Linked DNA regions of Bernardetia sp. MNP-M8. The protein of the gene in region 2 interacts with the protein of the main gene of each other region in a pairwise test. Links are inferred from orthologs where the notes say so. Each region holds a gene or a part of one and is shown on either strand. Other genes may lie near its edges.

Region 1 (7,606 bases), 2.8 Mb from region 2 along the record:
TATTTTTGCAGTTATTGCAGGACTAAAGTTATTCTTTTTTGATGCAGGTAGAGATGCAGTAGTAGATGCTTACGAAAATGGCTTTACTTGTGGAATGGAATCAAATGAAGCTGAAACTATAATTGGAAGTAAAGAAACTACTACTTTGCCTTCAAACCTTAGTGCAAATGGCGAACTTCTTTTGGATTTGAACATGGCTAACAAAGATGCTATTGTTCCAATTTTGGAAAAATACAGTATGTCTATTCGTAGAGCATTTCCAGATTTACAGCATGATGAATATTCTGAATTAGAAGAATATTATATTTTAGATATTCCTACTTTCCAATTAAAGAATATTGATGTAATTATTGGCGAACTTCAAAACTCAGGTGCAGTAGATTATTTAGAAAACAACGAAATTTTAGAGCTTCCAACTAATCCAACAACTTCTTTTGATGTAGCTCCAAACAAACCTTCTTTTGGAATCAATGACCCTAACTTAAAAGACCTTTGGGGATTTGAGAAAATGGGAGTAGCAGAAATGTATGCTTCTTTGAAAGAACAAAAGCCTAAGAAAAAAGCTAAAATTGTTATTTTAGATACAGGTGTAGAAGCTGACCACGAAGATATTACTTCAAATTATCTTTCTCTTGAAAAGAAAAGTGATTATGACAAACTAGGACACGGAACACATTGTGCAGGAATTGCTGCAGCAGTAACTAACAATGGTAAAGGAATTGCTTCTTTTTCTCCAAATTCTGAATTTGTAACGGTTTCTAGTATTAAAGTATTAAATGATGCTGGTTTTGGTTCTCAAGAAACTGTTTTGGCAGGAATTATCAAAGCAGCAGACGCAGGAGCAGATGTAATTTCGCTTTCTTTGGGAGGTCCTTCAAATGATGCTCATCAAAAAGCATATTCAGAAGCTGTAAAATACGCAAATGCAGCAGGTGCAATTGTAGTAGTAGCAGCAGGAAATTCTAACAAAAATGCAAAAGATTTTTCTCCAGCTAATGCAGATGGTGTAATCACTGTTTCAGCTATTTCTCCTGATTTGAGTATAGCTCCTTTCTCTAACCACGTACAAGATATGAAAATGGGAATTGCAGCCCCTGGAGTTCAGATTTTTTCTACTTATCCTAAAGGAACATACAAATTCTTAAACGGTACTTCAATGGCAACTCCTTATGTAGCTGGTCTTTTGGGCGTAATGAAAGCATTAAACCCAGAACTAGATACAAAAACTGCTTTTGAAATCTTGAAATCAACAGGTAAAGAATTAGAAGCTGGTGAAAAAGCAGGTAACTTTATCCAAGCTGACAAAGCAATTAGTGCAGTTTTAGAACAAGAATAAATTAAACAATAGTTTAGTTTAAAAAAGCAAAAGCCTATTCAATCTTTTTGGTTGGATAGGCTTTTTTTGTTTAGGTTTATAAAAACAATCTGATTTATTTTGACAACTGTCCAGTACTCTACTATAAAATATAGCTCAATGAACTATTTATTTGTATACTTATTTTTGATTAATATTGCTTCAGGTATTATTTTTTGGTGGGACAAGCGTAAAGCAATACAATCTAAAAAGAGAATAAAAGAACGTACTTTACATTTCTATGAACTATTAGGAGGGGCATTTAGTATTTTATTTTTAATGTATCAAATTAGGCATAAAAACCAAAAAAAAGGTTATTTTCTAATTACTTATGGTATTGCTTTAGCATGGATGGGTTTGGTTAGTTTCCTTGTTTTTAAATTTAAATCGTAAGAATAGGGGGGCAGAATTAGTTTATTTTTTCCTACAGTTGTGTAATTATGATTTTCAAAAATGTAGTTTTCAAACAACAATATTACGCAGCTAAATTTCAAAGAAAATAAAATGATTTAAAATAATCATTTTTTGTAGAGTTGTTTTTGAAATTCTGAATACCCTACCCTAGACAAAGAATACTTGAAATTTATATCATCTTTTTCGTATCGTTCTCATAATCAACACACTAATAGCGCAAGCAAGTGTAATACAAGCAAGCGCAAACAAAAGTCCTTTATCATCTTGAATACGAATACCTAAAATAAAAATATGAGATGCAATTGCTCCCAACATAATAACAATTGCTCCTACAGCTCCGACACGACGAGTTTTTGGAATCAAAATTAAGATAGCTACAATAAGCTCAAGAAAACCAGACAAATATCTACCTGAAGGTTCTGCATTAAGTTTAGAAAAAATCCAAACAGATTCGGGTGCTGTCCCAAATTTAAAATAAAGTGTTTGAAGAAGAATAACAGCCACTATAATTGATAAAATGCCTTCAATTGTCTTTTGCATGAATTTTTTTGAGTCTGAAATATTTTTCACAGGAAATTATATTTACAATATATGAATTTTTTAAATTATAATTGTTAGCTATATCTTTAGAAAATAGATAAATTAACTAGCCAGTAGCAATTTTGATAATTGAAAAACAGACTAATAAAATAAAATAACTTTTTTTCGTTAAATTAGAGAACTCCAATTATCCACTTTTACTATTTAAACTTTATGAAAACTACTATTTTATCTGTTTCACTATTTATTCTATTTTCCTTCTTTAGCTTTTCTTCTGCTCAAATGGCACATATAGAACTAGCAGAACTAATTGAAAAACAACAAGTCAAAATAAATGCACGAGGACTGGGAGGTTATTTTGGTGAAAGTCTTTTGCTAAATATTTATAATACATACTCAAAACCTCTTTTAGTAAAGATTTCAGCAGGAACAATATTTCGAAGCGAAGATGAAGGCATTCAAGACCTAATGATTTTGGAAGATTATCAATTTGCCATTCAAAAAGGAGCTACCAAACTTCAACCAGTCATGACAGCCTGTATTCAGGCAAGCAACGGCTCACCTTACAAAAATTCTCTTTATCAGTTTGATAGATTAGATAATGAAGGACTTTCAAAAGTAGCTCAAACGATTGCAAAGCATGACTATCAAAAAGAATATCTTGCTCAATCTAGTGTTTGGTGTGTTTCTAATAATAAAGAAACATCTTATCTTTCTCATCCGAAAAAAGAAGTTTTTGAAAATTTAGCAAAGGCAGTTTGTGAAGCTAAAGGAGAAGATTTTGATAAAATGAAATTCACAGCACAAGAAAAATACATTCCTACTTATACATTTAATGGTTATTTACAGACTTTTTTGGAAGAAGACCAAAAAGTAAATATTGAAGTGTATGATGCGCAAGGAAAGTTTTTTAAAACCATTGTAAAAAACTTTCCAGCAAAAGCAGGTTTTTTTTATCGTTCTTTTATGTTTACACAACAAATTGGAGAAGATGCAACTTTCAAAATAAAATTAATTAATCCAGCAAAAGAAAATGAAGAGAGAACGTTGGCAGAGCAAGAAGTAAATAAAAATAGCATTGCTCACAATGAAGATATGAAACTTATCGAAACTGAAAATAAATTTGTTTTTGTTTTGGATGAAACTACAAAACTAAATTTGGCTTTGTATGATGACCAAGAACATCTTTTCAAATCCTATTTTACAGATAAAGAATATAATAAAAGCTCACAAACGGTCATAAATATTCGTCATAATGTTTTCATTCCCAAAAGTGGAACATATTTTTTGATAGCTAAAGACACAAATGGAAAAGAAGTAGGAAGGGAGCGAGTTTATACAGATGGGCATAAGATAGAACGCAAAGAAATGATTGTTCAAAGACATAACTTTGAAGTAAACCTTGTCGATCCTGTGTCAGGAGTAAATCTTGATGTTTATGACCAATATGGAAATAAAGTAGCCAATATTTTAGAAAATAGTGGATTGCATCACGGTTATAGAACTATTCCAACTGTTTTTAAACATTATTTGGGAAGAGGACAAACATTTTATTTTAGAATGACTGACAGAAATGGCATTTTAATAAAAGAAGAAATTGTAGAAGGGAAATAACTAGATAATAAGTAGTTATACGTATGTTTTGTTAAACACAGAGTTACAGAGAACGCAGAGAATGAAAATACGTTTTTGAAATACTATTTTTAGATATAGAAGTTGTTTAAGAATGACTATTTTTTCAAGCTATTGTCAGAGTTATTTGGATTTAGGAGATAACTCTGACAAAATTTTGATAAGTCAGTTTTGTTTTAACTAATTACTTTAAACTGTTTTCCAGGTAAAGCCTTTATGATTCCTTTCATTTCCATCATCAATAATTGTCCTGCAAGCTGACCAAGGGGAATTTGAGTTTTGATAGAAAGATTATCTATTGCCATTGTTCCTCCTACATCTTCTAATTTATTGATAATAATTTGCTCTTCCATGGTTAGTTGACCATTTGATTTTTTGATAGGAGGAATATTTTGTTCGTCCAAATCCCATTTCAAAATATATTCAATGTCTTCTATTGCTGTATAAATATGAGCATGATGATTGCGAATAAGACGATTACAACCTGCCGAACTTGCAGAATCCAAGTTACCTGGTACTGCAAAAACTTCACAATTATAGGCATTTGCAATATGAGCTGTAATAAGTGCGCCTCCCTTTGCAGCAGCTTCTACTACAATCAAAACATCAGAAAGACCTGCAATTACTCGGTTGCGTTGTGGAAAACGAGAAGGGTCAGGCATTGTACCAAAACAACCTTCAGTTAAAAGTCCTCCTTGATCAATCATTTCAAAAGCTGTATTTTTATGAGCTGGAGGATATATTTGATCAAGACCATTTGCCATCACACCAATTGTATCTAATCCACTTTCTAGACTTGCTCGGTGTGAAAAAATATCAATTCCATAAGCTAACCCACTTACTATTAAAGGATTATATTTCGTTAAATCTCTAACTATCTTCTGTGTCATTTCTTTGCCATACTCAGTGGCTTTGCGAGTTCCCACTATTCCAACTGTTTTTTGGGCATTCAAATCTGCATTGCCTTTGTAGTATAAAATATAAGGAGAATCTTCGTGTCTTAAAAGGCGTTGAGGATAACCTTTGTCTGTATAAATCAGAATTTTGACATCTTGTTTTTCAGCAATAGCCAACTGCTTTTCAGCTTTATGTAATACTTCTGTTTTATTTTGCTTTAGTGAAGCAATAAGTTTTTGTCCTACATTAGGAATTTTTAGTAGTTTGGATGGAGAAGCATTAAAAACCTCCTGAGCAGAGCCACAATAACTAATCAAAAGTTTGGCAGTCTTTGCACCCACATGAGGCAAAAGCGATAAAGCCACTTGAAACTGACGACTATCAGACATAAATTAAAACAAAACAAGTGAAAATGTAAAAATAAAATGCAAAATACTAAAAATTTTAGCTAAAAACCTTATCTTATTTTCCTTTTTATGTATTTTTGAAATAATTTCTATAAACACTGCGTAAAAATAAAAGTTAGGTAAGTATTTAGTCTTCTAAAGAAAATAAGTAATTGAGCTAAATTATTTACAGTTTATTTATTAAAGGTTATCACGGTTAATTTAGTAATGTTCATTTTTCCGTAGCGACAGGTTTGCAAACCCTATCGATTAGGCACAAGTCTAAATTGCTATTTTTTTCTTATATTCTATAGAAGTTACGCATCCTAATACTACATAAAGAATATAAAATGAATAAATTTACACTTTGAAAAATTCACGCATTAATAAACAGGGTTAAAACCCTGTTTTATAGATAGCTAAAAATGTAAATTTATTTTTTTAGTCTTTCTAAGGTTTGTTTTGATAGTTTGATATGTAATTTTGTTTTTAAATTTATACCAATTTTTATATATTTTATTTATTACATATTCTTCTAGTGTAACAAATGCCCAATAGACTGAAAAAATATGATTTTGTACAGCTTTTCTTGTTCGCACCAAGAAGTTTTCAGCATTACAAAGCTGCTTTCTAGCTCTATGAAATTCTTCAATGTGCCAATGTAGTTGGTGTGATTTTTCAAAATCTTCTTTTGTAGCTTTTTGAGGTTTTTCTTGTTCTTTTAGGTTGTAATATTTTTAATAGACATAATGACGAACTTTACCTGCCTGTTCTTTTCTGAACAAAGTTACAAAATCAAAATTCTTTAAGTGAGTAAGTACTCCATTTTCATCAATTTCTATATCAGCTACCTTTTGACACACTCCTTTTTGAGTAGAAACAGTACGAGTTTTTTCGACGCCAAAAAAAGCATCCATTTTATGAGAACGAATAAAACGCAAGTTTTCCTTTGAAGAATACCAACTATCACCTGTTATAAGTGCAGGAGCTAAACCCAATCCAATACTTCTCTAAGCATTTTAAGAAAAAGTTCATTTTTTATAACCCCTAAAGTTGGCTCATATACTCTATAATTAACAGGAAGACGAACCCCATTTATATCAGTATAAAATAAGGTAACTAAACAGATACCTTTTACAACACCATGATGTTTGCCTGAATACTGACGAGCTATAAAAGGATTTAATTTGGCATCACTATAGGGTTTATCTCAAACACTAGCATCAATACTTAAAGTGCCTCCTGCTAGTACAATCAGTAAACAAACACGTTCAAACAAATCCTGTGGGGTATAATCTTCACGGACTAAAAAATTGCGAACACTATCATGGCTCATTTTTTTCATTCCAAAAGCTAGTTGAGTACATCCTTTATTTCTAGGATTTACTAATAAATAATTACTATAAAGAGATAAATTACACAATGCAGTTGATTTTCGTACCAACACTCTCATCAAAAGTAAAATTTAAGTAATAAAAAAAACATACTAAAAAAATACAATCTAAAGTTAAAAAAAAATTACGTAAGTTTAAGGTGCGTAACTTCTAAAATCAGGGTTTTCTTATAAAAACTATTTAGTTCTGTTTTATATCTTAAACCTCTATGGTCAAGTTTTGGTTGTTGGTGTCGCTGTCGCTAAAACACCAACAAGGGCATTTTTCTTTTTTTATAAGAAAACCCTACTTCTAAAATAGAAGTTGAATTTCTGTATTTTCCAATTCCCATGTCATATTTTCTAAGTCCTAATTTCCCATCATTTCAGCTATTTCTTCTCCAAGTTTGCTTCCCAAAGCGACTCCCATTCCACCCAAACGAACTCCTAAAACGACATTTTTAGAGTAATTTTGAAGGAGTGGGATTTTTGTTTTTGAACTTTCTGTAAAAGCCATAATTCCTGCCCAAGTGGTATCTATTTCAAATTTGTGTTTTGGAATAATAATCTCACTTAGTTTTGATTTTAAATCTTCAAGAATTAGTTCTGTAGTTTCCAATTTTGTGGTTGTTTCGCCTTCAAAATCCATATTTCTTCCTCCTCCTAAAATAATTCTTCTACCAAAATTTCGGAAATAATAAAAACCTTCATCTAAGTGAAAAGTACCTTTAAAACGTAAATATTTTAAGGGTTTGGTTACCAAAACTTGTCCTCGTCCTGCTTGCAAATCCAAATCTGGAATGAGTTTTTTAGAAAAAGCATTTGTGCAAATGGCTACTTTTGAGGCAGTAAGTTCGATGTCTGGAAAATTTGCATCTTCATTTTGTAAAGGATTTTTGATTTTTACAGATACATTGTTTTTTCCTGCTTTTCCTTCTATTTGTACATCTTCAAAATCTGTTACTTCACAGCCTGTAAAAACAGTAACGCCTCTCTTTTGGACATAATTTA
Region 2 (5,733 bases):
GGCAAAGTTTTTTTTAATACAGAATTAAAGTGAAATAAAACAGAAAAACACAAAAAACACTTCCTTTTTAAAGAAAAAAGAAGTGTTCAATTAAAATAAATCAATTTTACAGTCATTTTTTTTATTTCTCTACTACAACTCTACGGCTAATCTGTCCTTTTGGTGTTTCGAATTGAAGAATATAAACACCTACTGAAAGGTCTTTTACAGAAAAATGAAGAGCAAAATTTCCACTCACATTTTTTTGTTCATTGATTACTCTTATAGTTTTTCCTTGAGAATCAATAAGTTTGATTTTGACATTCATTGGACGAGCAACTGCATAATTTACAAGTGCAATTGTAGAAGAAGGATTTGGATACAAACTCAAAATTGCAATATCTGTAAACTCATTTTTTGTAGGAAAAAGACCTAAAACTTCATCCACATATTCAGGAACTTCATTTGGTGCTGCTGTTGCTTGTGTAGATTTAGGTTCAGTCTGTGCATCTGCTTTTGTTAGATGATTTCTTCCATCTGTTGTTAGCCAGCCTTCTCCAAAGTTCTCAATTTCAGAAGGTTCTAACACTTTATCTACAAAAAACCAATCTGCCTGAACAGCACTTTCTTTAATATCCAAAATAAAGTAACCATGTCTGTCCAAATCAACAAACTTCATGTGAGGATTTGGATTAATGCCTTCTAAAGGTGCAGGAAGAGGTTTGTTAATTTGGTATTCTAAAGCTGCTGAAGTAGCTGCACCTACATTTTCATCAAAATTAGCAGAAGCAATACTTGGAGTGGCAAACTCAACAGCTACAGAACCTTCACCAGTTGAAGCATTATAAGTAGGAGTTGCCTCATCAAAGCCAAAAATAGATGGACGTTTTGCAACATCAAAGGCAAAAGTAGAATGAAAATCACCTGTCAGCCAAACTATATTGTCGATAGAATTACCTGACATAAAATCAATAATATTATCTCTTTCTATTGGATAACCATCCCAAATATCTGTAAATGTACTTTCTACTTGTGCAGGTGTTTGTGGAGGAGTAAGCGCAGCAGCAGCCCATCCGACATTAAACTCCGAAAAAATAACTTGGTTTCCGATTACTTTCCATTTTGCAGTAGAGTTACCTAGTTTATCCAAAAACCATTCTTTTTGAGTTTGCCCTAAAAGTGTACGGTTTGGTGCATACATAAGTGGATTTGTAACATCATTAATTTGCTCATCACGCCCTTCGATACGAGTATCAATCATAATCAAATCCATCAAATTTCCGTAATTAATAACACGATAGATTCCTGTATTTTGCGTTCGGATGGGCATCCATTCATCATATACTTTTTTAGAAATTGCTTTTCTATCTGCCCAACTTCCTTCTGTCGAATCAGTATGATTTTGCGCTCCATCTTTGTAAGAATCATTTGCAAATTCATGGTCATCCCAAATAGTAATGAAAGGATGCTGTTGATGCGCTCTTCGAAGATTATGGTCTAAACGATACAATGAATAACGAGTACGATAATCTGCAACAGTCAAAATTTCTGTTTCTGGTTGATGTGAACGTTCGATAAGGTTTGCGCCATACGCTCCTTTTCCATACTCATAAATATAGTCTCCCAAATGAACAACAGCATCAAGGTCATTTCGGTCTGCAATTCTTCCAAAGGCATTGAAATAACCAGCTTCATAATTTTGACAAGAAACAACAGCAAATTTTAAATGTTCTGCATTGGTTTCATTAGGAGCTGTCTTGGTACGACCAATAAGTGAATTTGCTTCCAAAGCAGAAAAGTAATAATAATAAGTTGTATTTGGCTGTAAACCAACTACATCAATCTTGACTGTAAAATCTCTATCTGCATTTGTAGTAAACTCTCCTTCTGCAACTACATTTTTAAGCTCAACATCAGAAGTTAAATACCATTTTACAGGAATATCACTTGTTTGTGTTTCTGTATCTGGTGTTACTCGTGTCCAAATAATTACTCGGTCAGAAAGAGGATCACCAGAAGCAATCCCATGATAAAATGGTTTTAGACGCTCTTCGAAAGGTAAGCCATCTTGAACATCATTTTGAGAACTAATCTTGGATATTTTTCTTTTGAGAGAAATAGGAGCAGGTTGTGCTGTTGGACTGACTATCTTTGTGATTGTGCCAGTATCTTGTCCAAAGACTGGTAAACTAGTTACCGAAAAAGCAATACAATACAAGATAAATAAAGTAGTTTTTTTCATTGCGAAACAATTTTGAATTATTTTAGTGATGGATTTTTAAAATACTTCGCAAGTTGAATTTATAAATTTACTTTATCATTAGTTTTATATGAATTTTCTTTGAATCACTATTAAGTATGTAAACTTGTTTTGCACGATAAGCCATGTCATAAAAGATAAAATTTGGTACAAAAAAGACTTTCCAATAAATTAGAAGGTCTTTTTTATGAGAATAATCTATAAGTTACTATGCTATATCTGATACTTTAAAAGTATATTAATAATTAAACTTTTTACTTTTATAATTTACACAGCAACTGCTTCAATAATACTTAAAGGACTTTGAGTTGGATAAACATTGTTTATTTTAAAACCTGCTTTTTCTAACAACTCTTCAAACTCTTGTTTTGTACGTTCTTTTGCTCCTAGAAGCAATAACATAACAATATCTAAAGATTTTTCAAATATTTGAGGTTGGTCTTCTTTTATCAAAATATCCATAATCAATAAATGTCCATTCGATGAAATGGCTTCTCTACATTTTTTGAGAATTTTTATACAATCTTCATCATTCCAGTTATGTAATACATATTTAATTACATAACAATCTATGTTAGCAGGAATAGATTTAAAAAAATCACCTTCTACATATTCTAAAACTTCATCTCTATCATTTGCTTTAGCTTGAGCAATGGCATGAGGCAAATCGAATAGAATAGGTTTAATATGTGGATAATTTTGTTTTATTACCTTTAATAATTGTCCTTCTGCTCCTCCTAAATCCACAACACTTTTACAATTACTAAAATCGTAAGCATTAACCAAAGGTTTGTCAAAAGAGTATGAAAAACTAGACATAGCCTGACTAAATACTTTTCCATCTTTGGGACTATCTTTTTTAAAATATTCAAATAAATTTTCGTATCCCATAGCTTTTTCAGAAGCTGAATCACCTGTACTAATAGAATGTTCTAGATTATTGAATATCTTCCACATCCATGGGCTTCCCATCATCCGTGCAAAATTTCGTTGAGAACCATCTGTTTCTTCCTGCAAAAAATAAGAAACATCATTGTTAGAAACCATTTTGTTGTCATCAAGTTCAAAAATTCCTTGTATAGCCAAAACTCTGATTAAACGATATAAAGCATTTTCATTTAATTGTAGTTCTTTACTTATTTGAGCAATAGATTTTGCCTCATTACCAACTATATCAGCAATGCCTAACTCAGCTGCTATACTTAAACATCTTGAAGACACCATTTGTGTCATGATTTCACGCATTTGATTAGGTGGTTTTTTATGAACTTTATTTTGCATATATAATTTATTAAGATGGATTAATTAATATTTGAATATAAACTGTTTCGTGGAACAAATTACAAATTATATTTTGCAATGTAGAGTTACACTAAAAATAAATTATGTTTATTTATTCGAATGACAAAAATAAAAAAGACCTTCCACAAGGCAGAAGGTCTTTTGATATATCAAACAAATAGATGAAGTAAATCCATTTTTAAACGAACTATAAACAGATTATTCTCCGTCTTCTAATTCTTCGTCTTCAAAGACAAAATCTTCGTCGTTGTCTTCTTCCTCATTTTCAGCGTCAGCAGTTGCAGCAATTGCTTTTTCTGCTTTTTTGCCTTTAGATTTAGAAGATTTTCCATCTTTTTCAGCTAAATTAGCTGCCTTATCTAGTTCACGAAGTTGTCCTTCAAGATCTGCCATTAGCACCTCATCTTCTTCGATAAGAGCTTTTACAGAATCACGACCTTGTCCGAGTTTGTTATCTCCATAAGAGTACCAAGAACCTGATTTTTTCACAATATCCAAATCAACGGCTAAATCCAAGATTTCGCCAGCTTTAGAAATTCCTCTTCCATACATAATATCAAACTCAACTTGTTTGAATGGAGGAGCTAATTTATTCTTTTTGACACTCACACGAGTACGGTTACCTGTGATTTTGTCTCCGTCTTTAATTGCTCCAATACGACGAATATCCAAACGAACAGAAGAATAAAATTTAAGTGCATTACCACCTGTTGTTGTTTCAGGACTTCCGAACATAACACCAATTTTATCACGAAGTTGGTTAATAAAAATACAAGTACATTGTGTTTTGCTAATTACACCTGTTAGTTTACGAAGTGCTTGAGACATCAAACGTGCTTGAAGACCCATTTTCGAATCTCCCATATCGCCTTCTAATTCTGCTTTTGGTACAAGAGCAGCCACAGAGTCTATTACTACAATATCAATGGCAGTTGAACGAATAAGCTGTTCAGCAATTTCTAATGCCTGCTCTCCATTATCAGGTTGAGAGATAAGAAGGTTGTCCAAATCTACACCTAAATTTTGAGCATATTGTCTATCAAAAGCGTGTTCTGCGTCAATAAAGGCAGCCAAACCACCTTGTTTTTGAGCTTCTGCAATAGCGTGTAGTGTAAGGGTAGTTTTACCTGAAGATTCTGGCCCATAAATTTCTACTACTCTACCACGAGGTAATCCTCCAATTCCTAAAGCAATATCAAGTCCTAGTGAACCTGTTGAGATGCTTGGAATATCTACTACATTATCATCAGTCAATTTCATGACTGTTCCTTTTCCGTATGTTTTGTCTAGTTTAGCTAAAGTTACTTTTAGTGCTTCTAGTTTCTTTTTTTGGTCGTCGGCTCCTTTTGCCATAATTGAAATATATATAAGAGTGATAAATTATTTACTAAATTATTTTTCCTTTTAAGGATATTACAAAATTAACGTCGTAGAACGTAAGCGATTTACGTAGTAAAGATTATTTTCTAAAAAAAAGCTAATTTTTTACTATTTTAAAAATCAAAATTTTATTTTGTCCTTTTAGGATATTACAAAATTAAGAGCGCAGAACGTAAGCGATTTACGTAGTAAAAAATAATTTGAAGTTTTTTTGACTTTTTTCTAAATTATTTTTCTTGCCTTGTATTTGTTGTTTTTGCTTCCTTTGCTTTTAAGGATACTACAAAATTAAGAGCGCAGAACGTAAGCGATATACGTAGTAAAAAATAATTTCAGATTATTAAACGTTATCACGATTAATTGTCTTATTTGTGTTTAGCTTCACTCAAGACTACGTCGTTTATTTAAAAGAACTAAATCTGGTTCAATCAGTTAAAGTAATTGAATTTACATTTGTTTGTTGGGTCACTATACTAAAACAAAGGCTGTGTGTTTTCCATAAAATAGGATTTGCAAACTTTACTTTATGGAAAGGAAAGAAATTTATACAGAATACTATTTCTCTATTTGTTAAATAAATAGTTTAGATCTAAAAGACAACACTGATCGAATTTTATGCATCGTATGTTCTGAATAGCTAATCTCTTTTAGTTATTAGTTTACGAGAGTTAAAAGTTAGTCTATCAAAAAATGTAAAAGCAAACAAAATTTAAAAATTTCAAGTTTCATATTCAATAAAATCAATACAGAAAACATTTATATCTTTACATAAAAAAATATATGTTAGAAACCGAAAATATAAAACCCGAAAC

What was found. The genes of interacting proteins can lie anywhere in the genome.
Region 1: the proteins of recA (region 2) and dprA interact in binary tests that used the Bacillus subtilis proteins (3 or more experiments, as listed by UniProt). The link is inferred for Bernardetia sp. MNP-M8 from one-to-one orthologs.

Annotation. Positions count from the first base shown.
Region 1 is NZ_CP147012.1:4,438,594-4,446,199, reverse strand. What follows is about bases 3,172-6,107. They hold dprA (DNA-processing protein DprA), read right to left. Parts: upstream 5,227-6,107; coding sequence 4,117-5,226; downstream 3,172-4,116. Other genes in these bases: V9L04_RS17955 (hypothetical protein), read right to left, coding at 5,961-6,107; V9L04_RS17965 (hypothetical protein), read left to right, coding at 3,172-3,922. Also shown: V9L04_RS17980 (S8 family serine peptidase), read left to right, coding at 1-1,336; V9L04_RS17975 (DUF1294 domain-containing protein), read left to right, coding at 1,475-1,747; V9L04_RS17970 (DoxX family protein), read right to left, coding at 1,943-2,308; more of V9L04_RS17965, read left to right, coding at 2,522-3,171; more of V9L04_RS17955, read right to left, coding at 6,108-6,221; V9L04_RS17950 (hypothetical protein), read right to left, coding at 6,434-6,676; V9L04_RS17945 (FAD-dependent oxidoreductase), read right to left, coding at 6,966-7,606. UniProt on the Bacillus subtilis protein: Protein that helps load RecA onto ssDNA during transformation. Binds cooperatively to circular ssDNA, is able to bridge different segments of DNA. Favors the loading of RecA onto SsbA- or SsbB-coated ssDNA and formation of RecA-DNA filaments.
Region 2 is NZ_CP147012.1:1,673,692-1,679,424, forward strand. What follows is about bases 2,818-5,733. They hold recA (recombinase RecA), read right to left. Parts: upstream 4,895-5,733; coding sequence 3,740-4,894; downstream 2,818-3,739. Other genes in these bases: V9L04_RS06950 (methyltransferase), read right to left, coding at 2,818-3,520; hflX (GTPase HflX), read left to right, coding at 5,702-5,733. Outside these bases: V9L04_RS06945 (alkaline phosphatase D family protein), read right to left, coding at 122-2,221; more of V9L04_RS06950, read right to left, coding at 2,507-2,817. UniProt on the Bacillus subtilis protein: Multifunctional protein involved in homologous recombination, DNA repair and competence.